Regions from separate parts of the Nocardia sp. 852002-20019_SCH5090214 genome, predicted to be linked through region 1. Evidence: riboswitches for the same ligand, from Rfam matches in the RefSeq annotation. Region 1 holds a riboswitch; each other region holds the start of a gene.
What was found. Region 1 has a riboswitch for cobalamin ahead of A5780_RS12530 (CbtB-domain containing protein). Riboswitches for the same ligand answer to the same signal wherever they lie in the genome.
Positions count from the first base shown of each region.

Region 1 (9,938 bases):
ACAGGATGTCGGCGTCGCCGTTGAGCTGAGCCTGCCGCGACGACGCCGAACCCGGTGCGCCGGTCAGGTCGGTGACCTTCGCACCGGCCGCGGCCAGATAGGTCGCGGTGATCTTGCCCAGCAGCACGCCCTCGGTGAAACTCTTCGACGTCACCACGAGTTTCGCGCCGTCGAGCGGTCGCTGCCCGCCGGGCAGGCTCGCGTCGTGAAAGGTTCCCGACGAGCTCACCAGACCGCATCCGCCGAGTATCGACACCGCGAGGACGGTCGCGCACACCGCCAGTGCCCGTGCCGATCTCATGACACACCTCGCGGGGTCGCGGCCAGTTCGACGAGTCTGCCCAGCCAGTCGATGATCAACGCCAGCAGTCCGACCAGGATCGCTCCGGACACGAGCAGTTTCGGCAGGAACAGCGTGACGCCCGTGGTGATCAGCGTGCCGAGGCTGGTGGCGCCGATGAAGGTGCTCAGGGTCGCGGTGCCGACCAGGATCACCAGGGCGGTGCGCACCCCGTTGAGGATCACCGGCACCGCGAGCGGTAACTCGACTCGGACCAGGGTGCGGGTGGCGGAGAACCCGATCCCGCGCGAGGCCTCGATGGTGCGCTGATCCACCTGCCGCAGGCCGATGATGGTGTTCTGCAGGATCGGCAGAATTGCGTACACCACCAAACCGACGACCGCCGTACGGAATCCGGTGCCCAGCCAGAAGGTGAACAACACCAGCAGCCCGACCGCCGGCGCCGCCTGGCCGATATTGGCGATGTTGACCGCGATCGGCTCCAGGCGTTTCAGCGCGGGCCGGGTCAGCGCGATACCCAGCGGAATCGCGACGACGACCACGATCACCGTGGCCACCACGGTCAGCTCGATATGCGACCAGATCGTGGTCTGCAGGTTGGACCAGGCCAGCGAGGCCTGTTCGGTCGGGGTGAATGTGGTCGACCGATACCAGACGATGTAGCCGATTCCGATGACGAGGATGATCAGCGGCTCGAACCAGACGTCCATCGGCAGCCGGCGCAGGCGGGTCATGATTGCCCGGCCGATTCGTGTTCGTCGTCGTCGGCGGCGACCACCGGCGTGGGCGCGGGATCGGTTCCGTCGACGTAGGTTTCGTACGAGGTGTCGTGTTCCTCGGAGCGCACATCGGCGAGTGCGGCCTGGATGGTCTCGGTCACCGCGCCGATGCCGATCGAGCCGACGACCGCGCCGCGTCCGTCGGTCACCAGGGCCGCACCCTGACTGGCCGCCAGCATCGCGTCGAGGGCGTCGTTGAGGGTCGAGGAGCGAGCGACGACCGGCAACCGCCGATCGAGGTAGTCCGAGACCTCCGGTTTGCTCGCCAGTTCGGTGAGCGAGGGCCACGACCGTGGCCGTCCGGCATCGTCGACGACCACCACCCAGGTCTGCCCGGCGGCCCGCGCGCGCTGGATCACCGCCTGCGCCGGCTCCCCGATGCGGGCGGTGACCACGTCGTCCCACTCCACGTCGCGCACCCGCTGCACGGTCAGATAGGCGAGTTTGGCGCCGGATCCGACGAATTCCTCCACGAACGGCGTGGCCGGTGCGGTGAGGATCTCCTCGGGCCGCGCGTACTGCTCGACGTGCCCACCCTCGGACAGGATGAGCACCTTGTCGCCGAGTTTGGTGGCCTCCTCGAAATCGTGGGTGACGACGACGATGGTCTTGCCGAGTTCGTGCTGAATCGCGATCAGGCTGTCCTGCAGGCGAACCCGGGTGATCGGGTCGACCGCGCCGAACGGCTCGTCCATCAGCAGCACCGGGGGATCGGCGGCCAGCGCCCGCGCGACACCGACCCGCTGCTGCTGTCCGCCGGACATGTCCTTGGGCAGGCGGTCGGCGAAGACGCCGGGATCCAGGCCGACGAGTTCGAGCAGATAGTCGGTGCGCTCGGCGATCCGCTTCTTGTCCCAGCCGAGCACTCGCGGGATCGCGCCCACGTTCTTGCGCACCGACCAGTGCGGGAACAGGCCGCCGGATTGGATGACGTACCCGATCGACTGCCGGAGCTTGTCCGGGTCCTCGCTGGTGACGTCGCGCCCGCCGATGAAGATGCGGCCCTCCGTCGGTTCGATCAGCCGGTTGATCATCTTCAGCGTGGTCGTCTTGCCGCAGCCGGAGGGGCCGACGAAGGCGACGATCTGTCCGGCCTCGATCTCGAGGTCGAGGCGGGCGACGGCCGGCTTGTCCTGGCCCTTGTACCGCTTCACGACCGAGTCGAGGACGATGGAGGCCCCGGTGACATTGCGTTCCGGCGTCGCCGGTCCGGGCCGGTCGGTCACAGCGTCGGTCATGAGAGTCCTTTTGCGATGGTGAGGCGGCCCAGCAGAACGAGTAGCGCGTCGAACACCAGCGCCACGATGACGATGAGGATCGTGCCCGTGGCCGCCGTCTCCAGGGCGTTCGCGCCGCCGAGGCGCGACAGGCCGTTGAAGATCAGCGATCCCAGACCCGGCCCCAGGACGTAGGCGACGATGGCGGCGACACCGACGATCATCTGCGTGGAGACCCGGATACCGGTCAGGATCACCGGCCACGCGATCGGCAGTTCGACGGTGAGCAGGATGCGGGTGCGGGAGAATCCGATTCCGCGTGCGGATTCCACCACCGAGGCCGGTACCGAGCGCAAGCCGACGATCGCGTTGCCGATCACCGGCAGCGCCGCGAAGAACGCCAGCATGATGAACGACGGGACGACGCCCAGCCCGAACGGCACCAGCAGCAACGCCAGCAGCGCGAGCGACGGAATGGTCAGCGCGACCCGGCTCGAGGTGAGCGAGAGCTGCGACAGCAGCGGCAGCCGGTAGACCGCCATCGCGATGAGCACGGCGACGATCGTGCCGACGAGAACCGTCTGAAACGCCAGTGACGCATGCTGATAGGTGAGGAAGGCCAGAGTGTCACCCCGCCCTCGGATGTAATTCCACAGGTTCACGGGACTCCCATCGTCAGCCCTCTGCCGGCACCCGTCCGCGCGCCGCCGCCGGACGCCGGTGTGTCAAAGACTAAATGACAGTACGGCTCCGGTTCCGCACGCCGCGCGGTTCACGCCGCTCGCGGGAGCGACTCCACGCGGGAATAGGCCTGCGCGTCACCGGCGATCACCGTGCTCGCCCGGCCGTCGACGCCGACGGGTATGTCACCGGCCAGTGTGATGCGGGTGAGCCGGCGGTGTTCGGCGCCGTCGTAGTCGTCGATCGCGTAGTGCTGGGTGGCGAGGTTGTCCCAGATCGCCACATCGCCGGGCGCCCAATCCCAGCGGGTGGTGTGCTCGAGCCGGGTCACCCGATCCTGGAACAGGCGAAACAGCGCGCGCGATTCGGCGGTGGACAGGCCGACGATCTCCTTGACGAAGCAGCCCAGCAGCAGGGCGCGTTCACCGGTCTCGGGATGGACGTGCACCACCGGATGTTCGGTCTCGAAATAGCGGGACTCGAATTCGGTTCGGTACGAACGAGTTCCGTCGTCCGGTCGGTCGTCGGTGTCGGCGGCGTAGTCGTAGCGATTGGTGTGGCGGGCACGCAGATTCTCGGCCAGCACCCGCAGCGGGTGCGGCAGTCTCAGGCCCGGCCGCGTGCCTCGAGCTTGCGTTCCAGCCCGGCGATCACGAGCTCGAGGTCGAATTCGAACTGCTCGCCGACGCGCGCGGCGCTCTCGCGGGTGGTCGCGACCTGGCGCAGGAGTGGGAACTCTTGTCCCGCTTCCGAATTCAGGGTCCGGGCGACATGTTCGGCCTGGATGTCGACGTGGCCCCGGGTCGCCTCCGCGGCCTCGCGCGCCGCCGAGTACGCGATATCGGCGAGCAGTCGCAGCGTGCGCCCGGCCTCCATCGGCTCGAATCCGGCGCCGACCAGCGACTGGAATATCCGCTCGATCGCCGCCAGCGTCGACAGGCCGCCTCGGCCACCGAATCGCACATAGGAGATCAAGACGCCGACCTGGGTGAGGGCCTCGGCGACCGCGGCGGCGAACAGCCGCAGCAGTTGCCGCCAATCGCCCTCGGCGGGCAGGGCCAAGCGGCGGAACTCGGTTTCGAAGGCGTCCAGCGCGACCAGTTCCAGCAATCCGTCGCGGTCGCTGACGTAGTAGTTCAGCGATTTGCGGTCGACGCCCAGCGCGTCGGCGACCGCTTTCATGGTGAGTGTTTCCGGCGGCAGCGCGCGGGCGGCCGCGACGATGCGATCCCGGCTCAGCCGGGGCGGACGCCCGCGGCCGCGCCGCGATGTCTGCACGATTCCAGTCCCGGACCCGGTTGTATTCCCGCCGCTCACCCCTCTCAGGCTACGGCTGCCGGCGGCGGGTCCGGACAACACGCCCGGTGGATGGATACGAGTTCGGCCAATATTTTCTCCCGCTGGGGGAAAATAAACTAGTCTCTGCTCGGGCGATGTGGGCCGCCCGAGGCGGGGGAAGGCAGTGGTGGTTGTGATCGGAACGGAAGTGCTATGTCTGCTGTGTCGCACCGGTACCCAACGAACGCCCACGCGGCGGAAGCTCCGCGCGAATGCGCCGTGGCCGAATCCGGCCGGCGCTCGCTGCGATATCAGCTGGTCGTGGTCGCGGACAATCCTGTCGAGGTCGTCTCGCGCGCCGGCGGCTGGCTGTTCGACCGAGCGGTCGCCGGCTGGGAGGTCACCGTCGCGGTCGATGCGCCCGGCGACATCCGGCCGCTGACGATTCTCGGGCTGGGCGTCCTGGATCTCGGATGTGTGCTGCGCTGCCGGCGGCAGGTGCCGATACCGCATGCTTTCGCGGTCGCCGGAGATCTGTCCGCACTCGGCGAACCGGCGCGCGAGTGGGCCCACCGATATCTGGGCAGCGCACGCACCGATGTCCGGTTCTGGGGCGATACGGAGTACCGCGACACATCGTTCGCGCAGGCCTCGCCGACGCAGTACGTGCCGACCCGTGCGGCACGAGCCTTCAAGGCCTACGCGCTCGAGGCGGTGGGCATGCGGTCGCCCGCCACCGATGTCGAATTCTTCCGCGCGGTGGTGGGTGCGGTGGCCGCGGGGTCGGGGGTGCGCACCCTGCCGGCCGGTTGAAGCGAATTACCGGACGGCCGCGATCGCCCCGTCGAGTGCGCGCTGCATCCGGCTGCCGACCACCCGGGTGATTTCGGCCGGTCGATCCGGGAAATCCGGCAGCGGCTCGTCGAGGTAGAACGTGGCGCGGCCGTCGGGGCCGTAGGTCAGGCCGAGGAAGACGAAAACCGGTGCCGCCCCGGCCTTTCGGGCGCGTGCGGCGATGTGGCCGATGCCGGTGCCGATGGTCTGCACGCGGGCCGGATCGGTTTCGTTGCAGGTGCCCTCCGGGAACAACGCGAGGTCGTCACCGTCGACCATGCGCCCGACGCAGACGTCCATCAGTTGCTGCCCGGCGGCGTAGGCGGCGCGTGGGCCGTGGTCCTTGCCGCGGAACACCGGGATGGCGCCCATGATGTCGATGCGCGACCGCTGCTCCGGCTCGGTGAACAGTTCGTCCTTGGCCAGCACACGGATATGGCCGATCCGCGGCCGGAACACGCTGCGCCAGGCGAAGGCGGCCACCGTGCGCGGATCTTCCACGCTGACATGGTTGATCGCGATGATCATGCGGCGGTTGTCGCGAATCAGCTGCCGGATCGCCGCGCGGGCACCGTCCGCATAGCGGACCGTGGGACGTTTGCGATACGCGGTGATCGCGTAGAACAGGCGCGCGCGGGTGCGGGGCGCGCGGTGGGTGCGGTAGTACTCGTAGACGGCATCGCGATTGTCGAATTCGACCGACGGGGGCGCAACGACGGGATCGGCGGTCGAGGTCGGGACGTTCATTCAACCTACGCTACCGTAACCTACGGCTGCGTAGGCAGAGGTGGGCGCAGCGGCCGTGGCGAGCCGGCGAAAGACGCCGCTCCCGTGACTACCCTCGAATGCGGGAAGCGGGGGACCGGCGATCCCGCGCCGCGGGTGCCGGACGATACGGCCGACCGAAGGGAGCAGCGCGATGGCGAGTGCACGACCGCGGGTTCAGGTCCGGCGGATCTACGACGATCCCGATCCCGACGACGGAATGCGGGTGCTGGTCGATCGCCTCTGGCCGCGCGGGATGAGCAAGGAGAACGCCCACCTCGACGAGTGGTGCAAAACGATCGCACCCTCGACCGAGTTGCGCACCTGGTACGGGCACGATCCCGCCAAATTCGACGAGTTCGGTCGCCGCTACCGCGAGGAGCTCCGAAGTCCGGAACGCGCCGGCGACCTCGACCACCTCCGCGAACTCGCCGGGCGCGGCATGCTCACTCTGTTGTCGGCCACCAAGCGGATCGACATCAGCGAGGCGGCCGTACTCGCCGATCTGGTCGGGAAGAAGCCGGCGTCGCACTGAGGTGGCCGGGTGCACACCTGCCCGCTCACAGCGGATTCGCGGTGTGCCGCACGGTCCAGGCGGCGCCGCGGCCGTGCAGTGTGGTGGCGCTGAGTGGCGGAATGTCGATGCGCCAGAACGATTCCGGCGGCGCGGCGAGGGCGAGGAGCACACTCGCGCGGACGACGGCGGGATGGGTGATCGCGACGATCCGGCTTCGGTCGGCGACCATCGATTCGAGCCAGTCACGCACCCGTTCGAGCAGGTCGGTGATCGCTTCACCGCCGTGGTCGCGGTAGGCGGGATCGGACATCCAGGCCATCAGGTCGGCCGGGTCGAGAGAATCCATCTGCCTGCCCGCCCACTCGCCGCAGTCGAGATCGCGCAGGGCGGGTTCGGTGGTCGCCCGCAGACCCAGCAGGGTGGCGGTCGCGGCGGTCCGCAGTTCCGGCGCGGCCAGGACCCGGTCGGCCCGCGGCGCCGTGGGGGAGGCGGCGTCGCGGGGAAGCTCGTCGAGTGGTTCATCGACCGGGAAGCGGGCCGTCCGCATCGCCTCGGTCATGCCGTGGCTGATCAACGTGAGCCGGGTGACGGTCGCGCTCATACCGCCGCTGCCGGCGCGGCCGCGGCCGATTCGTCCGCGCGCCGGAACAACCGCGGCGCCAGTGTCGCGAAACCCACGCCGATCACGGACCACAGAATGACCTGCGCGGCAAGGGAATAGAAGCGGAAGTAGTACAGATCGTCGGCGGGGAAGCCCGGATAGACGATCCGGCCGCTCGAATCGGTGAGCGGCCCGGGTGTTTCGGTGGCCGCGTCGCCCGGTGCCCGGTTGGCGGCCAGATGCCCGAGTGCGGGCAGCAACGCCGCGATCGCGGTCACCACCACCACGAAGGCCAGGCCCGCGGCGATGGTCGCCGTCCAATTGCCCAGGCGCGCTTGCAGTTTCCGCCCCAGCCACACGGCGCCCACCGCGCAGACCGCGGCGATCACCACCATCGACAGGTAGAGACCGGTGCGTTGCCCGATCGTGTCGGGATTGCCGATCGAGGGCGGATTGGTCGGATATTTGAGGAACGGCACGGCGTACAGCACGCCGAACATGCCGCCCGCCACGCACAGTGCGAGATTGCGCGGGCTCAAACTGCCGACACGGCCCATGAACAGGCAGTACACCACCGCGAACAGCGCGCCCATCGCGGCGCCGAAGACGACCGTGCCGAAGCCGAGGCCGATGGTCGACTGCACCGACCGGGTGAACAGTTCGCTCTCTTCCATGCCGGCCATCGAATGTCCTGCGGCCGCTTCGAGTGTCGTGTGCGCCGCGTCGCGCCCGCCCTCGTAGTCGATGGCGCGATCGATGATCGGCTCGGCCAGGATCCGCGCGAAGACGAAGGCCGCCAGCCCGCCGGTCGCACCGACCAGCACACCGCGGGCGATGATTCGTTTTTCCATTGTGGGGGCTCGATCCCGCGGTCAGTGGCAGGGGTAGCCGAGGAAATGCCGTGCGTCGTGGACGAATTCGTGCACGTGCATATCGTCTCCGAAGATCGAGACCGCGCCCTGATCGATGCCGATGAAGTAGAGGGCGAGCAGAGCCAGGAGCGTGGTGCCGCCCAGCCACAGGGCCGTCGTGGGAATGGAGAGCCGAATCGACTCCAGGCCGGACCGGGGAACATAGGACGTCGCCATGTGACTCTCCTCCGGGGATTGCGCGTCCCCGCTCGATGGTGGTTACCACGCGATCCGAGTATCTGACTCACATTCCGCCCGGCGAAACGCTCACAGTGGCGCGACCGTCCCGGATTTTCACCGGGTTCCTCGAATCGTCGCTCGCACAACCATACGAAATTGCCGTTCGGCTGGTCAATCGGCGGGTTGCGAGATCGGGTCGTGACTGAAATGTCAGCATCATCGTCGCTGTAAGAGGAGGATTTCAGGGTAGTAACCGAGAAATAGCCATTAATCGAAAGGTGGGCGCTCATGAGCGGATTGCCGCGATACGCGGCGATGCTGGCGACCGCCGGCGCTCTGCCCGCCGACAGTGCGGCCTGGGCGTACGAGGTGAAATTCGACGGTATCCGCGCCATCGGTTACGTCGAGCGGGAATTGCGGCTGATCTCGCGCAACGGCAACGATGTCACCGCCGCCTGGCCGGAGCTCGCCGACCTCGCGCCCGCGGTGCCGCCGATCGTCGTCGACGGCGAAATCGTCGCCTTCGCCGCCGACGGCCGCACCTCCTTCGCCGCCCTGCAACCGCGGATGCACCAGCGCAATCCGGCCATGATCCGCGCACTGATGCGCTCGGTACCCGCCACCTACCTCATCTTCGACCTGCTGCACATCGGCGACCGCCCGCTGATCGACCTGCCGTACGAGCAACGCCGCGGGCTGCTGGAACAACTCGGCCTGCGCGGCCCGAGCTGGCGCATCCCGCCGCGGCTGACCGGTACCGGCGCCGATGTGCTCGCCGAATCGGCACGGTTGGGGCTCGAGGGCATCGTGTGCAAGCGGCTCGACAGTCCCTATCTGCCGGGCCGGCGCAGTCCGCTGTGGACCAAGGTCAAGAACGTGAACGATCAGGAGATCGTCATCGTCGGGTGGCGGCCCGGCGCCGGCCGTCGCGCGGGACGCATCGGCTCACTGCTCATGGGCGTGCACGACGAGACCGGGGAATTGGTCTACATCGGCAATGTGGGGACCGGTTTCACGCAGGCCATGCTCGACGATCTCCAGGCCCGGTTGCGTCCGCTGCGGCGGCAGACCCCCACTGTCGCGGCGCCGGTGAAGGACGCGATCTGGGTGGAACCCGAACTGGTGGGCGAGGTGTCGTTCACGGAGCGGACCGGCGACGGGCGCCTGCGCCACCCGTCCTGGCGCGGCTTGCGGCCGGACAAGACGCCGGACGAGGTCGAAGTGCCCGGGCGCGCCGACAGCGCGCTCGATTCCTGAACGGGAAAGGGACGATTCGCCCACTGCTGCGGCTTGGGAAATCACTATAGTGACCGGGTGTCTGCTCGTGATGCATCGTGGAATCGGTTGAACCGTCTCGCGTACACAGGGCAGATCATTGCCGTCGGCGCGCTGGCTGTGGCGTGGCTGGCGATCGGGCGGGGACTGTTCTCGGGACCGGATCTCGATGCGGGTGGCCAATTCGCCGTCAACTTCTCGATCTATTGGCCGTTCCTGTTCGTGATCAGCCCGGTGCTGTTCGTCACCGCCATTTTCGGGCTGTTGCCCTACCCGTTCGCGCCTGGCGGCACCATCGCGGGTGGACTGATCGCCAGTTTCTTCGCTCAGTGGGTGGGAACCGAGCTGTCCTTGTCCGACTACAAGCCGGAGCTACCCGGACGCCTCGACACGAGCGTCGCCGCGGCGTGCTTCGCCGTTGCCGCAGCGTTCACGGCAGCCTTCTTGCACCTGTACGGCAACCGATCCGGTCGGACGCGTTCCGCCTCGATGCGAGGCGGGGCGGCGCTGGCAGTTGCCGTTCTCGTCGGTGCGGTGGTCACGATTCCGCCGCTGATCGCGGGCAGCGGCACCCCGTCCGGTGTCCTGGCCGGGCTCGT
Region 1 covers NZ_LZMK01000151.1:1,223-11,160, reverse strand. Annotated here, with positions in the region: gene A5780_RS12585 (glycine betaine ABC transporter substrate-binding protein) at 1-301, opposite strand, end outside; gene A5780_RS12580 (ABC transporter permease) at 298-1,035, opposite strand; gene A5780_RS12575 (ATP-binding cassette domain-containing protein) at 1,032-2,318, opposite strand; gene A5780_RS12570 (ABC transporter permease) at 2,315-2,959, opposite strand; partial or broken gene A5780_RS12565 (TauD/TfdA dioxygenase family protein) at 3,070-3,582, opposite strand; gene A5780_RS40895 (TetR/AcrR family transcriptional regulator C-terminal domain-containing protein) at 3,585-4,256, opposite strand; gene A5780_RS40890 (hypothetical protein) at 4,470-5,069, shown strand; gene A5780_RS12550 (1-acyl-sn-glycerol-3-phosphate acyltransferase) at 5,076-5,837, opposite strand; gene A5780_RS12545 (DUF488 domain-containing protein) at 6,010-6,390, shown strand; gene A5780_RS12540 (histidine phosphatase family protein) at 6,416-6,973, opposite strand; gene A5780_RS12535 (CbtA family protein) at 6,970-7,824, opposite strand; gene A5780_RS12530 (CbtB-domain containing protein) at 7,846-8,061, opposite strand; cobalamin riboswitch at 8,096-8,239, opposite strand; gene ligD (non-homologous end-joining DNA ligase) at 8,353-9,321, shown strand; gene A5780_RS12520 (hypothetical protein) at 9,379-9,938, shown strand, end outside.

Region 2 (9,938 bases), on a different contig from region 1:
CCCGTCTCGGATGCGCTGCGGCTGATCCACCTGCCCGAACGGAAATCCGATATCGACCAGGCCCGGCAGCGGCTGCGTTTCGACGAGGCGCTGGCACTGCAGCTGGTACTGGCCCAACGCCGCCACGACGCGGCCGGGCGCACCGCGCGGCCGTGCCCGCCGGGTTCCGACGGCATCGCCGCGGAATTCGAACAGCGCCTTCCGTTCGAGCTGACGGCCGGCCAGAACAAGGTGATCGCCGAGATCTCCGGCGACCTGTCGCGCCCGCATCCCATGCACCGGCTGCTGCAGGGTGAGGTCGGTTCCGGTAAGACCATCGTCGCCCTGCACGCGATGCTGCAGGTGGTCGACGCCGGACTGCAGTGTGCGCTGCTGGCGCCGACGGAAGTCCTTGCCGCCCAGCACTATCGGTCGCTGCGGACCATGCTCGGCGATCTCGGTGCAGCGGGCGAACTGGGCGCCGCCGACCGGGCCACCAAGGTGGTGCTGCTGACCGGTTCGATGTCGGCGAGTGCGAAGAAGGCGGCACTGCTGGACGTGGTGACCGGGACGGCCGGCATCGTGATCGGCACACACGCGCTGATCCAGGACGCGGTCGAATTCTTCGACCTCGGCATGGTGATCGTCGACGAACAGCACCGCTTCGGCGTGGAGCAGCGAGATGCCTTGCGCGCCAAGGCGAAAGAGGGGATCACCCCGCATCTGCTGGTGATGACCGCGACGCCGATTCCGCGCACCATCGCGATGACCACCCTCGGCGATCTGGAAACCTCCACCCTGACCGAGCTACCGCGCGGGCGCTCACCTATCACCACCCGGGTAGTGCCCGCCCGGATGAAACCGGCGTGGGTCGAACGCGCCTGGGAACGGATCCGCGAGGAGGTGGCGGCGGGCCGGCAGGCGTATGTGGTGTGCTCCCGCATCGGCGACGAGGAAGACGACGGCGCAGCGAAGAAGGGCGCCAAGTCGAAAGGCAAGAGCCGGAAGCAAGCCGACGACGACACGGGCGAGGCGCCGACCACCCACGCCGCGATCGACGTGTTCGAGACGCTGCGCACCGGGCCGCTGGCCGACCTGCGGCTGGGCTTGTTGCACGGGCGGCTGCCGACCGACGACAAAGACCGCGTGATGCGCTCGTTCAACGACGGCGATATCGACGTGCTGGTCTGCACGACGGTCGTCGAGGTCGGCGTCGACGTGCCCAACGCGACCGTCATGGTCATCGTGGACGCCGATCGGTTCGGCGTCAGCCAGCTGCATCAGCTGCGCGGCCGGGTGGGCCGGGGCAAACATCCGGGTCTGTGCCTGCTCATCACCGAAACCTCGCCGATGGGCACGGCCATGGCGCGGCTGGAGGCGGTGGCCGGCACGCTGGACGGCTTCGAACTGTCGGTGCTCGATCTGCGACAGCGCCGGGAGGGCGATGTGCTGGGTTCCGCGCAGTCGGGTACCGCGCGCAGTTTGAAACTGCTCTCGCTGCTCGACGATCTCGACGTCATCACCACCGCCCAGGTGCTGGCGCGGGAGGTCGTGGACGCCGATCCGGGGCTGACCGACCATCCGGGCCTGGCGAATATGATGCATGCCGCCGTCGACTCCGAGCGGCTGGAATATCTGGCGAAGTCCTGATCACCGGACCGCGGGCGGATACGGCAGATCGACGCTGGAGTTCTCGGTGACCGCCAGCGGGCGGCCGATCTGCGGGAACGCGCGCTGCGGACAGGCGGGCCGCTCGCACACCTTGCATCCGGCGCCGATCGGCACCGCGGCGGCCGGTTCGTCGAGTTGCAGGCCTTGCGAGTACACCAGCCGATCGGCGTATTCGATATCGCAGCCCAGCCCGACCGCGAATTCCTTGGTGGCGGTGCCGAAGCCGTGCGGACTGGGATAGGTCGTGCGCGCGATCCACAGATAGCGCCGGCCGTCCGGCATGGCCGCGACCTGCGTGAGGATCCGGCCGGGATGGGAGAACGCCTCGTGCACCACCCACAGCGGGCAACTGCCGCCCACCCGGGAGAAGTGAAACGCGGTGGCGGACTGGCGTTTCGAGATGTTGCCCGCGCGGTCGGTGCGGACGAAGAAGAACGGCACCCCGCGCTGTCCCTGCCGCTGCAGGGTGCTCAGCCGATGGCAGACCGTCTCGAAGCCGACCTCGAATCGCAGCGAGAGCAGGTCGATGTCGTAGGACAGTTCCTCGGCCGAGCGCAGGAACTTCCCGTACGGCAGCACCACCGCACCCGCGAAATAGTTGGCCAGCCCGACCCGGGCCAGGGCCCGCGATTCACCGACCAGCGACGGGGTGGCGTCGAGAACCTCGTCGAGCAGATCGCCGTGCAGCAGGAAGGCCAGTGTGGTGGCGATCTGGAATGCCCGCTGACCGGGGCGCAGCCGGCGCGCGAGGATGAGGGTGCGGGTCTCGGGGTCGTAGCGCCGTTTCGGGATGGCCGGATCGGCGCCGTCGCCGCGGACCAGCACGGTGACACCGGCCCGCTCCTCGGCGACGCGGGCCAGTTGGCGATCGATCGATCCGATGGTCAGACCGCATTCGTCGAACAGCCGTTCGGCGGCCAGATCCAGCTGGGGAATGTGGTTGTGGTGGTCGTAGAAGAAGTCACGCACATCTTCGTAGGGCATCGGGACACCGGGCGCACCGGTGGGGGTGGCGACCTTCGACGACAAGAGATCGAGCTGATCGGTGGTAGCGCGCAGACGGCGATGCATGGCGACGATGGTCTTGGCGACCTCCGGTAGCCGGGTGGCGAGATCCTCGACCTCCGCGGCGGGCGGGGCGGTACCGCCGGCCGCTTCCACGAGCACCTCGTGCAGGTCCGAGACCAGCCGCGCGTCGGAGTCGGCGGCGAAGAACTGCACATCCAGATCGAAGGTCGAATTGAGTTTCAGGAGAACGGGAATCGTCAGAGGCCGCTGGTCACGTTCGAGCTGATTGAGATAGCTGGGCGAAAGCTCCAACGACTTGGCCAGGGCGGCCTGGGTCATCCGTCGTTCTTCGCGCAACCGCCGTAACCGGGCACCCGCATACATCTTGCGCACGCCGCAGATGCTACCTTCACGCCTTCGCAATCATTGCAATTTCGCTACTAGGCGCGCACAAAAATCTGCTGCTGCAAGGAGTTTTGATCAACTTCGATGATGCGTAGCGTGCGAAGTATGCGGCCGGATCCGGTAGGCACACGATAGTGGAAGTGCTGCTCGGAGGTGGTGAACTACCGGGTGGAAAAGGTTGCCGGAAAAGCTGCTGGGCCCCGAATTTTTCCGGCGGGCCGTCCGGCCGGCGACTCGCGTCCGGGCGAGTCGCCAACCGTGCGGCAGCAGCGCGTCACATCCAACTGCGCATCACGGCATCAGCGCACCAGCGCGGCCGCCTCGACCATATTGCGCAGCGACGCCTCCACCTCGGCGCGGCCGCGGGTTTTGAGGCCGCAGTCCGGATTCACCCACAACCGTTCCGCCGGAACGGCTTTCATCGCCTCACGCAGTGAATTCTCGATTTCGGCCACACTCGGAACCTGCGGTGAGTGGATGTCGTAGACACCCGGCCCGATACCGAGCGCGTACCCGGCGGTGGTGAGATCGTCGAGGATCTCCATATGCGAGCGCGCCGCCTCCACCGACGTGACATCGGCGTCGAGTGCCGCGATCGCGCCGATGATCTCGCCGAATTCGGAATAGCACAGATGGGTGTGGATCTGGGTGTCGTCGCGAACCCCGGCGGTGGCCAGGCGGAACGCGCCCACCGCCCAGTCCAGGTACGGCTGCTGATCACCGCGGCGCAGCGGCAGCAGCTCGCGCAGCGCGGGCTCGTCGACCTGGACGATACGGATTCCGGCGGCCTCCAGGTCCACCGTCTCGTCGCGAATGGCCAGCGCCACCTGCCGCGCGGTCTCGGCCAGTGGCTGATCGTCGCGCACGAACGACCACGCCAGAATCGTGACCGGACCGGTGAGCATGCCCTTGACCGGCTTGCCGGTCAGCGATTGGGCGTAGGTGATCCACTCGACGGTCATCGGCGCGGTGCGAACGACATCGCCGTAGAGGATCGGCGGGCGCACGCAGCGGGTGCCGTAGGACTGCACCCAGCCGTGGTCGGTGGCGGCGAATCCGTCGAGTTGTTCGGCGAAGTACTGGACCATGTCGTTGCGCTCGGGTTCACCGTGCACGAGGACGTCGAGCCCCAGATTCTCCTGTAGCGCAATCACATCCGCGATCTCGGCGCGCATCCGCTCGCGATACTGCGCCTCGTCGATCGTGCCGGCGCGCAGCTCGGCGCGGGCGGTGCGGATCGCGGTGGTCTGCGGATAGGAGCCGATCGTGGTCGTGGGCAGCAGCGGCAGGCGCAGCTGTGCGCGCTGCAGCTCGCGACGGCGCTGCGCCGGTGCCCGCTGCGCGCGATCGTCGCCGAGGCCGGCGAGCCGGGCCCGCACGGCCGCGTTGTGCAGGCGCGGATCGCGGCGGCGGCTCTCGATCGCGGCGCGCGATGCGGCGAGCTCCGCGGCGACCGCGTCGGTGCCGGCACCGACCGCGTGCGCCAATATCCGCACCTCGTCCATCTTCTCGGCGCCGAACGCCAGCCACGATCGCAGCACCGGATCCAGGCCGGACTCCGCGGCCAGCGAATACGGCACATGCAGCAGCGAACTCGAGGTCGAGACCGCCAGCGCGCCGACCGAACCCAGCAGGGTCGCCAGCTCACTCAGCGCCGTTTCCAGGTCCGTGCGCCAGATGTTGCGGCCGTCCACCACTCCGGCGACCACCAGCTTGTCCGCCAGGGCGGGAACCGCCGCGACCTCGGAAACGGTGGTGCCGGAACGGAAGTCCAGCGCCACGCCCTCGACCGGCGTGGCGGCCAGGGCGCTCAGTGCCGGGCCAGGGGAGCCGAAGTACGTGGCCACCAGGATGCTCGGCCGCCGGTCCCCGGCGCTCACTTCGGCGTAGGTGGTGCGCACGGTGGCGAGCTCGGCCTCGGAGAGGTCGCGCACCAGGGCCGGCTCGTCGATCTGGACCCAGGCGGCGCCCGCGTCGGCCAGCCGGTCCAGCAGCTCGCGGTAGAGCGGGATCAGCTCGGCCAGCCGGTCCATCGGCGCGACGCCGTCGACACCCTTGGACAGGGCGAGGAAGGTCACCGGCCCGATCACCACCGGACGTGCCGGGATGCCCAGCTCACGCGCCTCCCGCAGCTCGCCGAGCAGGGCCGAGGGGTCGAGGGCGAACCGGGTGTCCGGGCCGATTTCCGGCACCAGATAGTGGTAGTTGGTGTCGAACCACTTGGTCATCTCCAGCGGTTCGATGCCCTCGGCGCCGCGCGCGGCCGCGAAATAGCGGTCCAGCGGATCGCCGATGCCGGCGACCCGCGGCGGCAGCGCGCCGAGCATGACCGCGGTATCGAGCATCTGGTCGTAGAACGAGAAGGTGCCCACCGGTACCGCGTCGAGTCCGGCGTCCTTTGCCCCCGACCAGCTCTGCGCGCGCAGTTGCCGGGCGACGCGCTCGAGTTCGGCGGCGTCGATCCGTCCGGCCCAGTAGCTTTCGACGGCACGTTTGAGTTCGCGCCGCGGCCCGATGCGCGGCAGGCCCAGAACCGTTGCGGTGAAACGAGTATGCGTTGTGACAGTCACGGTGTTCTCCAAACTGGAAGCCACAGATCACCGCCGCACGACGGACGAAGCCCCGAAAAACACTGCCGCACCGGGGTATCCGGTGTGCCACGGGTCCGCCCGCCCGATCCACGAGGCGGTGACCGCCGGATACGGCGTATCCGGCACAACCGGCAGGTCTTCGGACTCACAGGCATCGGTCGTGCGGACCGGTCCGGAGAGGGCCCCGGATGTCGCCTACTGGCCGTCGCTTCCCGGAATGGATCCAGTGCTCATGACGGCGGTCGTTCCTGTTCACCGCTGCGGGACAGTCCCGGATTCTCACCGGGTTCCCTCTCGCCGGCCCGCGAGGACCGGTTTCGACGCTGCGCGCGACGCTCGGGGCTCCAACTCGTCGGCGGCAGCGAACCAGCTGCGTTCCCGAGCGTAATCCACCGCGAGCGGCAGGGGAAACGCCGCCCGCCCGGCCGGATATGTTTCCGCTGGAAGAACACAACTTCGCAGACTCGCCGATCCGGTTTGTGAGGATGGCTGCGAAGCCGTATTCACTGTCCGGCCCCGCTCGCCGGGCAGGTACCTTTATCGAATGTTCTCCAAAGTGCTGGTCGCCAACCGCGGGGAAATCGCCATCCGTGCCTTCCGCGCCGCCTACGAACTAGGCATCGGCACCGTAGCGGTTTTTCCCTACGAAGATCGCAATTCGGTGCATCGCCTCAAGGCCGACGAGTCGTACCAGATCGGTGTCCCCGGACATCCGGTGCGCGCCTACCTCTCGATTCCCGAGATCATCAGCGCCGCCAAGTCCGCCGGCGCCGATGCGGTCTACCCCGGCTACGGCTTCCTGTCGGAGAATCCGGACCTCGCCGCGGCCTGTGCGGCCGAGGGCATCACCTTCATCGGCCCCTCGGCCGAGGTGCTCGAACTGACCGGTAACAAGGCGCGGGCCATCGCGGCGGCGAAGGCGGCCGGGCTCCCGGTGCTGAACTCCAGCGCGCCCTCGGCCGATGTCGAGGAGCTGCTGCGGGCATCGGAGGAGATGGACTTCCCGGTGTTCGTGAAGGCGGTCGCCGGCGGTGGCGGTCGCGGTATGCGCCGGGTGGCGGATCGGGTGCAACTGCGCGAGGCCATCGAGGCCGCCATGCGCGAGGCGGAATCGGCGTTCGGAGACGCGACGGTCTTCCTCGAGCAGGCGGTGATCAACCCGCGGCATATCGAGGTGCAGATCCTGGCCGATCAGCACGGCAACGTCATGCATCTGTTCGAGCGCGACTGTTCGCTGCAGCGGCGGCATCAGAAGGTGATCGAGCTGGCGCCCGCGCCGAATCTGGAACCCGCACTGCGGATGCGTATTTGCGCCGACGCGGTGGCGTTCGCGCGCCAGATCGGGTACTCGTGCGCGGGCACCGTGGAGTTCCTGCTCGACGAGCGCGGCCATCACGTGTTCATCGAGATGAACCCGCGGATCCAGGTCGAGCACACGGTGACCGAGGAGATCACCGATGTGGATCTGGTGCAGTCGCAGTTGCGCATCGCGGCCGGCGAGTCGCTGGCGGATCTGGGGCTGAGTCAGGACAGCGTGTCGATTCACGGTGCCGCGCTGCAGTGCCGGATCACGACCGAGGATCCGGCCAACGGATTCCGTCCCGACACCGGCCGCATCACCGCCTACCGCTCGCCCGGCGGCGGTGGCATCCGGCTCGACGGCGGTGCGAATCTCGGCGCCGAGGTCGGCGCCCACTTCGACTCCATGCTGGTCAAGCTGACCTGTCGCGGCCGCGACTTCGGCGCGGCGGTGGCGCGGGCCCGGCGCGCGGTGGCGGAATTCCGCATCCGCGGCGTGGCCACCAACATCCCCTTCCTGCAGGCCGTGCTCGACGATCCGGATTTCCGCGCCGGACGCATCACCACCTCGTTCATCGACGAGCGCCCGGAACTGCTGACCCAGCGCGGTTCGGCCGACCGCGGCACCCGCATCCTGCGCTATCTGGCCGACGTGACCGTGAACAAGCCGCACGGTGAGCGGCCGACGGCGGTCTACCCGCACGACAAGCTGCCGGCGATCGATCTCAGTGCGCCGCCGCCGGACGGCACCCGCCAGCGTCTGCTCGAACTGGGACCCGAGGGTTTTGCGCGGTGGTTGCGGGAGCGCGACGCGGTCGGCGTCACCGACACCACGTTCCGCGACGCCCATCAGTCGCTGCTCGCGACGCGGGTGCGCACGCGCGGACTGCTGACCGTCGCCGGGCACGTGGCGCGGATGACCCCGGAACTGCTCTCGGTCGAATGCTGGGGTGGCGCGACCTACGATGTGGCGCTGCGCTTCCTGTACGAGGACCCGTGGGAGCGGCTGGCCGCGCTGCGGGAGGCGATTCCGAACATCTGCTTGCAGATGCTGCTGCGCGGGCGCAACACCGTCGGGTACACGCCGTATCCGGAGCAGGTGACGCGGGCGTTCGTGCGAGAAGCGACCGGTACCGGTATTGATATCTTCCGGATCTTCGACGCGCTGAACAATGTGGATCAGATGCGGCCGGCGATCGACGCGGTACGCGAGACCGGCACCGCGCTGGCCGAGGTCGCGATGTCCTACACCGGTGATCTGTCGAATCCGGACGAGAACCTCTACACCCTCGACTACTACCTGAAGCTCGCCGAGCAGATCGTCGAGGCCGGCGCGCACGTGATCGGCATCAAGGACATGGCCGGGCTGTTGCGGGCGCCGGCCGCGCACACGCTGGTGACCGCGCTGCGCAGCAACTTCGATCTGCCGGTGCACGTGCACACCCACGACACTCCGGGCGGGCAACTCGCCACTTACCTGGCCGCCTGGCAGGCCGGCGCCGACGCCGTGGACGGGGCGAGCGCGCCGATGGCAGGCACCACGAGCCAGCCCGCGCTCTCGGCGATCGTCGCCGCGGCCGCGCATTCGCCCTACGACACCGGGCTGAACCTCGATGCCGTCTGCGACCTCGAGCCGTACTGGGAGGCACTGCGAAAGGTCTACGCGCCCTTCGAGTCCGGGTTGCCGGGGCCGACCGGGCGGGTGTACCACCACGAGATCCCCGGCGGGCAGCTGTCGAATCTGCGGCAACAGGCCATCGCGCTCGGGCTGGGCGACCGGTTCGAAGAGGTCGAGGCCAAATACGCGGCCGCCGACCGGCTGCTGGGCCGGCTGGTGAAGGTCACCCCGTCCTCCAAAGTGGTCGGCGATCTGGCCCTGTCGCTGGTCGGATCGGGCGTGGACGTGGACGATTTCGCCACCGACCCCGCGCGCTACGACATCCCGGACTCGGTCATCGGTTTCCTGCGTGGCGAACTCGGCACCCCGGCGGGCGGCTGGCCCGAACCCTTCCGCAGCCGCGCCCTCGAAGGTCGCGGCCCGGCGAAGCCGGAAGTGCCGCTGACCGCGGAAGACGCCGCGGCACTGGACGGTTCGTCACAGCAGCGCCGAGAGACGTTGAACCGATTGCTGTTTCCCGCTCCGACCGCGGAATTCCTGGCGCATCGGGAGAAGTACGGCGACACCACCGGATTGTCGGCGAACCAGTTCTTCTACGGTCTGCGCCACGGTGAGGAACACCGCGTCGAACTGGAGAAGGGCGTCACCCTGCTCATCGGCCTCGAGGCGATCTCGGAGCCGGACGAGCGCGGCATGCGCACGGTGATGTGCATTCTCAACGGGCAGCTGCGTCCGGTGCAGGTGCGCGACCGCTCGATCGCCAGCGAGGTTCCGGTGGCGGAGAAGGCCGACAAGAACAACGCCGGCCACATCGCCGCACCCTTCGCCGGTGTCGTCACCCTGACCGTCGGTGAGGGCGACACGGTCGCCGCCGGTGACACGGTCGGCACCATCGAGGCCATGAAGATGGAGGCCGCCATCACCGCACCCCGCGCCGGAGTCGTCGCCCGGGTGGCGATCGGCACGGTGCAGCAGGTGGAAGGCGGCGACCTGCTGGTGGAACTGCGCATGAACGAGACATCGGCCGAATGACGATGCCGGTCATCCACATTCGTGCGCGGGGCGAGGGCCGGCCGTGATCGGTCACGGACCGGCTCGCGCATGCGCTCGGCTTGCCGTGGCGGGGGGATCGCGGTGACCCGGATCGTCGCGGGCACGGCCGGTGGTCGGCGACTGCGGGTTCCGCCCGCGGGGACCAGGCCGACCTCGGACCGGGTGCGGGAAGCGCTGTTCAACGCGCTTTCCGCGCGCATGGATTTCGACGGCATCCGGGTGCTCGACCTCTATGCCGGGTCCGGCGCCCTCGGTCTGGAGGCGCTGTCGCGCGGTGCGTCCCATGCGCTGCTGATCGAATCCGATCGCAAGGC
Region 2 covers NZ_LZMK01000345.1:24,589-34,526, forward strand. Annotated here, with positions in the region: gene recG (ATP-dependent DNA helicase RecG) at 1-1,629, shown strand, start outside; gene A5780_RS27180 (short-chain fatty acyl-CoA regulator family protein) at 1,630-3,042, opposite strand; gene metE (5-methyltetrahydropteroyltriglutamate--homocysteine S-methyltransferase) at 3,363-5,633, opposite strand; cobalamin riboswitch at 5,767-5,985, opposite strand; gene A5780_RS27190 (pyruvate carboxylase) at 6,199-9,603, shown strand; gene rsmD (16S rRNA (guanine(966)-N(2))-methyltransferase RsmD) at 9,706-9,938, shown strand, end outside.
Region 2: another riboswitch for cobalamin. It lies ahead of metE (5-methyltetrahydropteroyltriglutamate--homocysteine S-methyltransferase); the one in region 1 lies ahead of A5780_RS12530 (CbtB-domain containing protein).

Region 3 (9,938 bases), on a different contig from region 1:
TCGAGGTGATCGCCCACATCGACCGAATGGAACATCGCGGGCAGGCCGAGGGCGAAGACCACCACGCCGATCATCACCACCATGGTGAGCACGCGGTACAGCCAGTCGTCGGTGTCGAATGCCGAGGCGAACCAGCTGAAATTGATCCAGGCGTTGACGATCGCGAACATCGCCAGCACGAAGGCGAGCACCGCCTTGCCCGCATGCCCGTCGGCGACCATCTCGGCGAAATACGACGCCGCCGTGCCGACCGCGACCACGAAGGTCAGATCGAACAGCAGCTCCAGGGGCGAGGACACGCGCCCCGGTTCGTCGGGGTCGCGGCCGGTCATCCGGACGAGGCGGTGCGCCGGGCCGCGGGCGCCGCCGGTGGATACGGAGTCGCTCATGGGCACCGATGATGCCGTACCGACGGGTCGGCTCGCCGCTATCGGCCCGTCGCCGTGGCAGGACGCGTGCGCGCGCTACTTCCCGGAAGCGTCCGACGGCTGCAGCAGCGAGTTGAACTTGTTCGTGTAGAACTTGCTCGGATCCAGCTTGTGATCGATGGCCCCGGTGTCCTCGAGCCAGCTCTGCCAGCGCGTGAAATCCTCGTCCGACACCTTGCCGTAGCGCGCCGGAACCCCCACGGACAGCCAGTATTTCAGCGTCGAGGTGTCCTCTCCCGCGCGGTGGCGGGCGTTGATGATCTCGGTGAATTTTGCGATCACCTGATCCCGCGGCGTGCTGCGCTCCCATTCGATCGCCTTCGCGACGCCGGTGGTGAAGGTGCGGACCACATCGGGGTTCTTCGCGATGAAATCGTTGCGGAAGACATAGGGTCCGCCGTTGATCGGGCCGCCGTATTCGTCGAGTTCGGTGAAAATCGGTCGCACTCCGCCGTTGGCCACCGCACGCTGTTGGAACTGGCCGTTCAATGCCGCGGCGTCGATCTGTCCCTGCCGCAGCGCCTGTTCGATATTCGGCGGCGGCAGCGCCACCAATTGCACCGATTTGATCTGGTCGACGCTCAGTCCGGCCTTCTTCAACGCATCGTGGATATCGGCCTCGTTCTGGCCACCGAGCGTATTCACGCCGACCTTCTTGCCGACCAGATCCGCGGCCGAACGAATCGGGCTGTTGTCGAGGGTGTAATAGCCCTGGAAGGACTTCTCGTCCGATCCGTAGTAGTTGACCACCGCGGTGATGGGCGCCCCGGCGCCGGCCAGCTTGGCGACCGCACCGGCGAAGGCCCCGCCGAAGTCGACCTGCCCGGTCGCGGCGGTCTGGATTTCCTGCGGCCCGCTGATGGTGTTGCCGACGTAGTCGAGTTCGATCTTGCCGTCGAAGAATCCGAGGTTCTCCGCGAGCTCCGGAAGCGTGACCTGATCGGTCCAGCCGAGATACCGAAGCGAGGTCACCCCGTTCTCGGTGTGGGCGGATCCTCCGCTGCCGCAGGCGGTGAGTAGCACAGCGGCAGCCGTACCGGCTGCGAAGACGGATATTGCGGTGCGGATACGTCCGGACATCAGGTAATTCCTCTCGACACTGCGCACGACGGCACGGTGGTGCGCGTCGGCTCGGCCGAGCCTAGGTGTTGTGAATTGCCGAGCCTCCCCTTTGAATCACGACGATTCGGTTGCCGGAAATACGCGTCGATCACTCGAGTACACCCGAGCGGTATCCACCCCGACCGGCACCATACTCGGGTACGCGGCAGAAGACTGCGACATGAAGGCTCCCCTGGCATTGCAGAAACGGCATTGCTGAAACGCTGACCCTGTGGAACTGGCACCCGCACACAGTCGTCGCACTACGGACTGTGTTACGCCGAGTCTCCTCGATTTCCCGGGCACACGGGGGCATACCCGACATTTCATCGATCGGGAATCCTGTCACCACCCTCGTTGCGACCTGCGAAGACCGTGGCCGCACGGGTGCGGTCCGTTGGTATAGTCCGCAGAGTTCTCGCGATGGGAACGGGAAACCGGTGCCAATCCGGTGCGGTCGCGCCACTGTGTTCAGCCCATGCTGTCAGCCAGACCCCTTTCGTCGCTGTGCACGGACGGGGACGCGGGTTCCCCAGAAGGGTTGTGGCACATGTCCACTCGTCGTCGCCTGCTTCGCGATGTGCTGCGGGACTGGTCCCGGCGTGACTGGCTGGAAGCGGCGGTGCTGCTCGGTGTGGTCGCGTTGATGCATCTGATCGGATTCGGCCTGCTGTTCGGCGCGATCGCCCCGCACGGTTATCGCATCGGGACGGAGGTCTTCGGCATCGGACTGGGCATCACGGCCTACACCTTCGGGCTGCGCCACGCCTTCGACGCCGACCACATCGCCGCCATCGACAACACCACGCGCAAGCTGATGAGCGACGGCAAACGGCCCAAATCGGTCGGATTCTGGTTCGCGATGGGGCATTCCACGATCGTGTTCGTCCTCGCCGCGCTGGTGGTGGCGGGTGCGCACGTGGTGGGCACCCTGGTCGACGAGGACTCGTCGACCCGCAAGACCCTGGGCACCATCTCGACCGTGGCCTCCGGATCGTTCCTGTATCTGATCGGCCTGCTCAATGTGGTTGCGCTGATCGGCATCTGGCGGGTGTTCCGCCGTCTGCGCCACAGCGGCGAATACGATCGCGCGGAACTGGAGGCGGCGCTCGATTCGCGCGGATTCCTGGCACGCCTGCTGGCGCCGGTGATGCGGATGGTGGGACGGCCGGTGCACGTCTATCCGGTCGGCGTGCTGTTCGGACTGGGTTTCGACACCGCGACCGAGGTGGCGCTGCTCGCGCTGGCCGGGTCCGGCGCGGCGGCGGGACTGCCCTGGTACGCGATCGTGGTGCTGCCGCTGCTGTTCGCGGCGGGGATGAGCGTGATGGACACGATCGACGGCCTGTTCATGAACGTCGCCTACGACTGGGCGTTCTCCGATCCGGTGCGCAAGATCTTCTACAACCTGGCCATCACCGGCCTGTCGATCGCGGTGGCCCTGTTCATCGGCTCGATCGAGCTGATCAAGGTGCTGCACGACGACACCGGTTTCGGCGGCCCGGTCGGAGAGTGGATCGCCGGTATCGACCTCAACAACGCGGGATTCGCGATCGTCGGATTGTTCGTCCTCGCCTGGGTCGTCGCGATCGCCTACTGGCGGCTGGCGAAGGTGGACGAACGCTGGGCGCCCGCGCCGACCGAGGAATCGGCCTAGCCACACCACATTCGACCGCACCTCGTCGAGCCGCGCATCGCCGGCCGGCATGCGACATTCTTGCGACGGCGATCACACCTGTGCCATAGTTCGCTGCATATGTGAGACGGAGCAGTCTCGCATTAGTGAAGGAGCCGAGTGTGACCGAATCCTGGACGCGCCGCATCCGCCGGACGACCTGTGTCCTCGCCGCGGCGGCGGCATTGACCGTTCCGGCCGCAGTGGTGGCTCATCCGCCGCACGCCGGCGCCGAACCCGCGCCGGTCGCACCCGCGGCCCCGATTCCGCTACCACCCGAGCTGGACCCGGGCTTCTACCATCCGGCACCGGAGATCGTCGCGGCGAACCAGCCCGGCGAGATCATCGCCGCGCGGCAGGTGCGGGTGGCCAATCTCGGGCTGATCCCGGTCAATGTCGACGCGTGGCAGATCTCGTACCGATCGAACGACAGTCGTGACCGACCGATCCCGGCGGTCGCGACGGTTCTGAAACCACGCGGTTCGGCACCGGACAAACTGGTCTCGATGCAGATCGCCGAGGATTCCCTGGCCGGCTACTGCGCACCCTCCTACGCGATCCAGCATTTCTCGGCCGGTCCGTTCCTGGGCCAGATCGTGGCCCCGGCCGAATTCGTGATCGCCCAGGGCGCGTTGCAGCAGGGCTGGGCCGTGGTGATTCCCGATCACGAGGGGCCGAACAACGCCTATGCCGCGGGGCCGCTCGCCGGCCGAATCACCCTCGACGGCGTTCGCGCGGCCCGAGATTTCGAGCCGATGCGGTTGAGCCCGCAGACCAGGATCGGCCTCTACGGCTACTCCGGCGGTGCGATCGCGACCGGTCACGCGGCCGAACTGAAGAGCACCTACGCACCGGAGCTGAATATCGTCGGCGCGGCCGAGGGCGGGGTTCCGGCCGATCTCGGCATGACGCTGAAGGTGGCCAACGGACAGGCGACCTCGGGGCTGGTACTGGCCGCCGTGATGGGCCTGACCCGCGAATACCCCGAATTCGCGCGTTTCGTCGACGAGCATATGGACCCATTGGGCAAGGGACTGACCACGATTCAGAGCGGATTGTGCGTGCAGTACGTCAGCTCGCTGCTGCCGTTTCTGAATCTCGAAGGAATGTTGCGGGTTCCTGGCGATCCGCTCCAGCAGCCCGTGGTCGCCGACGTACTGGACGAAACCCGCATGGGCAAGTCGGTGCCGGATATGCCGATGTACATCTGGCAGGGCAACCCGGACGAGATCATCCCGGTCGGCCAGGTGAACAACCTCGTCGACACCTACTGCCGAAACCCCTCCGCCACAGTGCAATACACCCGTGAACACTTCGCCGAACATGTCGCCACCGAGATCTCCGGCGGCGGCCCGGCGATGCTGTGGTTGCGCGACCGTCTCGACGGCGTACCCGCGCAGCCGGGCTGTCACACCGCGGATGCGGGCTGGTTGTTGCTGGACCCCAACGGTTTCCAGATGCTGGCCTCGACCTTCGGCGAAACCTTCGCCTCGTTCTTCGGTAAGTCGATCGGCGTGAAGTAGGCCGCGCGCAGAGCTACCGGCACAGCGTGGTGCCGGGTGATGGGAAGGGCCCGTTCGTCAGGGGGACGAACGGGCCCATTCCGTGGAGATCGACGGCATCGACCCGTCAGCGGATGCGCAGCCGGCGGCTCAGACGCAACGTGATGAGCGTGCTCTTGAGCTGCTTTTCGAACGGCATACCCGCCCGGGCCGAGAGCACCTGCTTCTTCTGCACGCCGACGTTGACCGTATCGGTGTACTTGAGCAGGCCCGCGTCGCCGTGCCGGGTGCCCACGCCGGACTGTTTGACGCCGCCCGAGGGCGTCATCTTCGCCGAATAGGTCGCGACGAAGCCGTCGTTGACGTTGACATTGCCCGCCTCGAGCCGGTCGGCGAGCTTCTCCGCACGAGCGAGATCCGAACTCCAGATGCTGGCGTTGAGACCGTAGGTGGTGGCATTGGCCTGTCGGACGGCCTCGTTCTCGTCGGTGTAGCGGTAGATGGTGACGACCGGACCGAAGGTCTCGACGGTCGCGTGCTCCATCTCGGGGGTCACACCGGTCAGCACGGTCGGCTCGTAGAACGCCGGGCCGATGTCCGGGCGGGCCTTGCCGCCGGTCAGCACGGTCGCGCCCTTCGCGACGGCGTCGTCGACGTGCGAGGCCACGCGCCGCATGTGATCGACCGACACCAGCGAGCCGAATTCCGGGTCGGCGGTGTAGGAGGCACCCGCCTTCGACCCCAATTCCTCTGCCGCGGCGACGAATCGGCGCACGAACTCGTCGTGGATGCGCTCGTGCACATAGATGCGCTCGATATGCATACATGCTTGGCCGGAGTTGCCGTACACCGCGAAGATCGCACCCGGAATCACCTCGTCGAGGTTGGCGTCCTCGAGCACGATCATCGGATTCTTGCCGCCGAGTTCGAGGCTGCAGCTGATGAGGTTGCGGCCCGCACGCTCGCCGATGGTGCGACCGGTCGCGGTGGAACCGGTGAACATCACGAAATCGCTGTGGTCGATCAGGGTGGGGCCGACGTCGGGTCCGGTACCGCACACGACCTGGATCAGATCGCGCGGCAGCCCCGCCTTGCGCAGCAGTTCGACGCCGTAGAGCGTGCACAGCGCGGTCTTGTTGTCCGGTTTGATCACCACGCCGTTGCCGGCGATGAGGGCCGGAATCGAATCGGAGATCGAGATCGCGAAGGGGAAGTTCCACGGCGCGATCACCGCGACGACGCCCTTGGGCCGATGCTGTTCGGTGGAGGTGGAGATGATGGGCATCGCGCCGCCGCGCCGGATCGGTTTCAGGATCCGCTCGGCATGTTTGAGGTAGTGGCTGATCACCATCACCGGATCGCACGATTCCTCGATGGCCATCCGGCGGGTCTTGCCGCAACCGATCTGAATCAGGTCCGCGATGGTGTCGAGTTCGGAGAGAATCAGCTCATGGGCCTTCTCGAAGACCTGCAGCCGGCGCTTGACCGGCCAGTTCGCCCATTCCCGCTGCGCCGCCCGAGCCTTGTCGGCCGCCGCGGCGACGTCCTCGGGCGAGGACTGCGGCAGCTCACCGACGACCGCGCCGGTGTACACCTCGATCATGTCGTAGGGTTCGCGCTTCTCCCCCGCGGCGCCCGCGGTGATCAGCCCGGTGAGGCGGTCGATCAGCGTCTTCGTGATCCGCGGCGGCAACGTGCTCGCGCCGCTGCGCGAGGTCGCGTCCGCACCGCTGTGCGTGGTTGTCTCCATCAGCGCTCTCCATAACTTGCCGCCCGTGACGGCGGTCACCATCATTCAAACTAGAACACGTTATTGTTCTGTACAACGTTGCGGGGTAACTTCGTCCGCAAAACGCGAGTAATACCATGAGGAAAGTGGGTCGACGATGACGACGGCAGCAACTGAAACAGGTAGCAACACGGAACCCCATGCGCTGCTGGAGCGACGCGGCGCCACTCTGATCGTCACCATGAACCGGCCGGCCGTCCGCAATGCGCTGTCGGCCGAGATGCTCGACCTGATGGTGCAGGCGTGGGACACCGTCGACAACGACCCGGAGATCCGCTCCTGCATCCTCACCGGCGCGGGCGGCGCGTTCTGCGCGGGCGCCGACCTCAAGGCGATGACCAAACAGGATCCGGCCAAGAATATGAGCGCCGGCGGCGCCTTCGACCCGACCAACATTCCGGGTCTGCTCAAGGGCCGCCGCCTGACCAAGCCGCTGATCGCCGCCGTCGAGGGCGCGGCCATCGCCGGCGGAACCGAGATTCTGCAGGGCACCGACATCCGCGTCGCCGGCGAGAGCGCGAAATTCGGTGTCTCCGAGGCGCGCTGGAGCCTGTTCCCGATGGGCGGCTCGGCGGTGCGACTGCCCCGGCAGATCCCCTACACCGTCGCCGCCGACATCCTGCTCACCGGCCGCCACATCACCGCGGCCGAGGCCAAGGAGTACGGCCTGATCGGCCACGTGGTGCCGGACGGGACCGCGCTGGACAAGGCGCTCGAGCTCGCCGAGAAGATCAACGCCAACGGCCCGCTGGCGGTGCAGGCGATCCTGAAGACCATGCGCGACACCGAGGGCATGCACGAGAACGAGGCCTTCAAGATCGACTCGCAGCTCGGCCTCACCGTCTTCCGCAGCGAGGATGCCAAGGAAGGCCCGCGCGCCTTCGCCGAGCGCCGCAAGCCCGAGTTCAAGGGCCGCTGATTCGGCCGCACCCGGCTGCCGGGGCCGGGTGCGTGCACCGTCACAATTCCGGCTTCACCATCCGAGTGACCTGCTTGCGCAGGAAGTTCGGGGCGAAACGCCGTGCCAGCCACAGCGGCTTGGCCGGACCGGGGAAGATGAACAGTGGCGCCTTCGGGTCGGCTACCGCCCGCTCGGCGGCATCGAGCACCCGGTCCGGGGTGATGCCCTTCTGACCGGCGACCACTGCCTCGTTGGCGGCCCGAATGCCGTCCAGCAGCGGGGTTTCCACGATCGGCGGGCAGATCGAGATCACCCGCACCCCGGTCCCGTTCAACTCCTGGGCGAGCGCTTCGTGGTAGCAGACGACGGCGAATTTGGAGGCCGAGTAGGCGGCCAGGCCCGGCGAGGGCAGCCAGCCCGCCACCGAGGCGAACAGCACCAGCGTGCCGCGGCCCGCCTGCTTCATCTCCGGCACGATGGCCTGGCAGATATTGATCGTCCCGCCGTAGTTGATGTCCATCACCCGGCGCATCTCCGAAACATCGTGGGTCAGAGCCGAACCCACCCGGCACAGCGCCGCCGCGTGCACCACGTGCTCGATCGGCCCGAGGTCCGAGCGGACCTTGTCGACCACCGCGCGCACCGCCTGCTCGTCGGCGACATCACAGGTGTAGGTGCTCATATTCGGGGATCGGCGCGCGGTTTCGGCCAGGCCGGTCTCGTTGATATCGAGTGCGGCCACCCGATAGCCGCCCGCCGCCAGTCGCTGGGCCGCCATGCGTCCCATGCCGCTGGCGGCACCGGTCACCAGTGCTGTCTTGCTCATCGAACCTCCACCGCGTCTTCGAAAGTCATGCGCAGCAGTCCGATCCGGCTGCTGAAGAGTGCGCGCTTGGGCAACCCCAGGGCGCGCATCTGTTCGGCGACGGGGTGATCACCGAGTTCGATCCTGGTGCCGCCCAGCCCCATTCGCACCTGCGACGGATTCATCACCCACGGGGTACGGCGCAGGACGCCGTCCATATGGGTGTAGGCCGCGATCGACGCACCGCCCATGCCGCCCGGCGACGGCACGCCACCGGCGACCTCCATCGCCACCACCAGACGGTCGTCGATGCGCACCTCGCAGCGCTTGCCGCGACGCACCGGCGTGATCCGGATATCGGCGATCTCCTTGGGAAAGCCCCAGATCTCGCGGCCGGCGGCGCAGGTGAAGGTCTGGTTCACCGGCAGCCAGGGAATGTAGACGCCGAGGTCCTTGTCCCGGCCGCGCACCATGAGGGTGAGGCCGAATTCGTGATAGGGACCGAGGTCGCCGTCCACGTAGCGCACGAAGACCAGCGAGCACACCCCGCGTCCGGCGACCGTGAGTGGTTCGAGTCCGGTCGGCGCCACGATCTCCCGGGCCGCCGCCGCGTCGACGAGAAATGTCGCCGCGCAGGCGTCGGCGTCGCGGATCTCGACCGGCATCCTGACTTTTTCACCGAGTACGGAATGCACCGCTGTCATCCTCCAAGTAGAACACGTTCCAGTCTGATTCGGCAGGCCCTCTCGGCCGGGAAATCCCAGTCACCGAGATCGCCCGGACACGACGGCGCCGAACGCCGCGGGCGCGACGTCCGGCGAGGATCCCGAGGGGTTCAGGAGCCGACGGTGTGGGCCGGCGGATGGGATTCGGCATGGGCTTTCGCCCACCGGTAGTCCGGTTTTCCGCTGGGCGTGCGCCCGACCGCGTCGACCACCCAAATGCTGCGCGGCAGTTTGTATCCGGCGAGATGCTTGCGGACGTGTGCCTCGAGGTCGGCGAAATCCAGCGGATCGGCGCTTGCCGGTGACACCACCGCCGCGACCTGATGGCCCCAGCGCTCGTGCGGAACTCCGATGACCACCACGTCGTAGACGCCCTCATGGGCCTTCACGACGGCCTCCACCTCTTCGACGAACACCTTCTCGCCGCCGGTGTTGATCACCATGTTGCCGCGCCCGATCAGGGTGATGGTGCCGTCGGCCTCCACCCGCGCGCGGTCGTCGGTGATGACCATGCGGACGCCGTCGACGGTCTTGAACAGCTTGTCGGACTTGGTCTGGTCCTTGTAGTAGCCGAGGGGCACCGCCCCCTTCTTGGCCATCCAGCCCTCTTCGCCGGGGGCCACCTCCCGGCCCTCCTCGTTGACCACGACCGCACCGCGTCCGGTCTGCACGCGCGGCCCGCGGGACGGGTCGTCGTCCTTCTGCGCCACGCCGATGCCGCCGAATCCGGTTTCGGAGGAGCCGATCGAATCGGTGATCACCGCATGCGGGAACAACTCCAGCATCTCGTTCTTCACCGGCTGCGACAGCAGCGCCGCACCGGAGGCGAGGGCGACCATCGAGGAGGCGTCCACCGGCGACCGCCGATAGGAGTTGAGCAGCGGCCGTGCCATGGCATCGCCGGTGATGACGACGATATTCGCCCGCTGTCCGGCCACCACCTGCCAAACCCGGTCGGCGTCGAAGCGCGGTTCGTAGACGACGGTGTTGCCCGACCACAGTGCGGTGAACG
Region 3 covers NZ_LZMK01000419.1:19,786-29,723, forward strand. Annotated here, with positions in the region: gene A5780_RS35095 (low temperature requirement protein A) at 1-389, opposite strand, end outside; gene A5780_RS35100 (ABC transporter substrate-binding protein) at 465-1,508, opposite strand; cobalamin riboswitch at 1,923-2,046, shown strand; gene A5780_RS35105 (HoxN/HupN/NixA family nickel/cobalt transporter) at 2,080-3,186, shown strand; gene A5780_RS35110 (lipase family protein) at 3,327-4,727, shown strand; gene A5780_RS35115 (succinic semialdehyde dehydrogenase) at 4,834-6,456, opposite strand; gene A5780_RS35120 (crotonase/enoyl-CoA hydratase family protein) at 6,593-7,414, shown strand; gene A5780_RS35125 (SDR family oxidoreductase) at 7,455-8,222, opposite strand; gene A5780_RS35130 (acetoacetate decarboxylase family protein) at 8,219-8,905, opposite strand; gene A5780_RS35135 (acyl-CoA synthetase) at 9,037-9,938, opposite strand, start outside.
Region 3: another riboswitch for cobalamin. It lies ahead of A5780_RS35105 (HoxN/HupN/NixA family nickel/cobalt transporter); the one in region 1 lies ahead of A5780_RS12530 (CbtB-domain containing protein).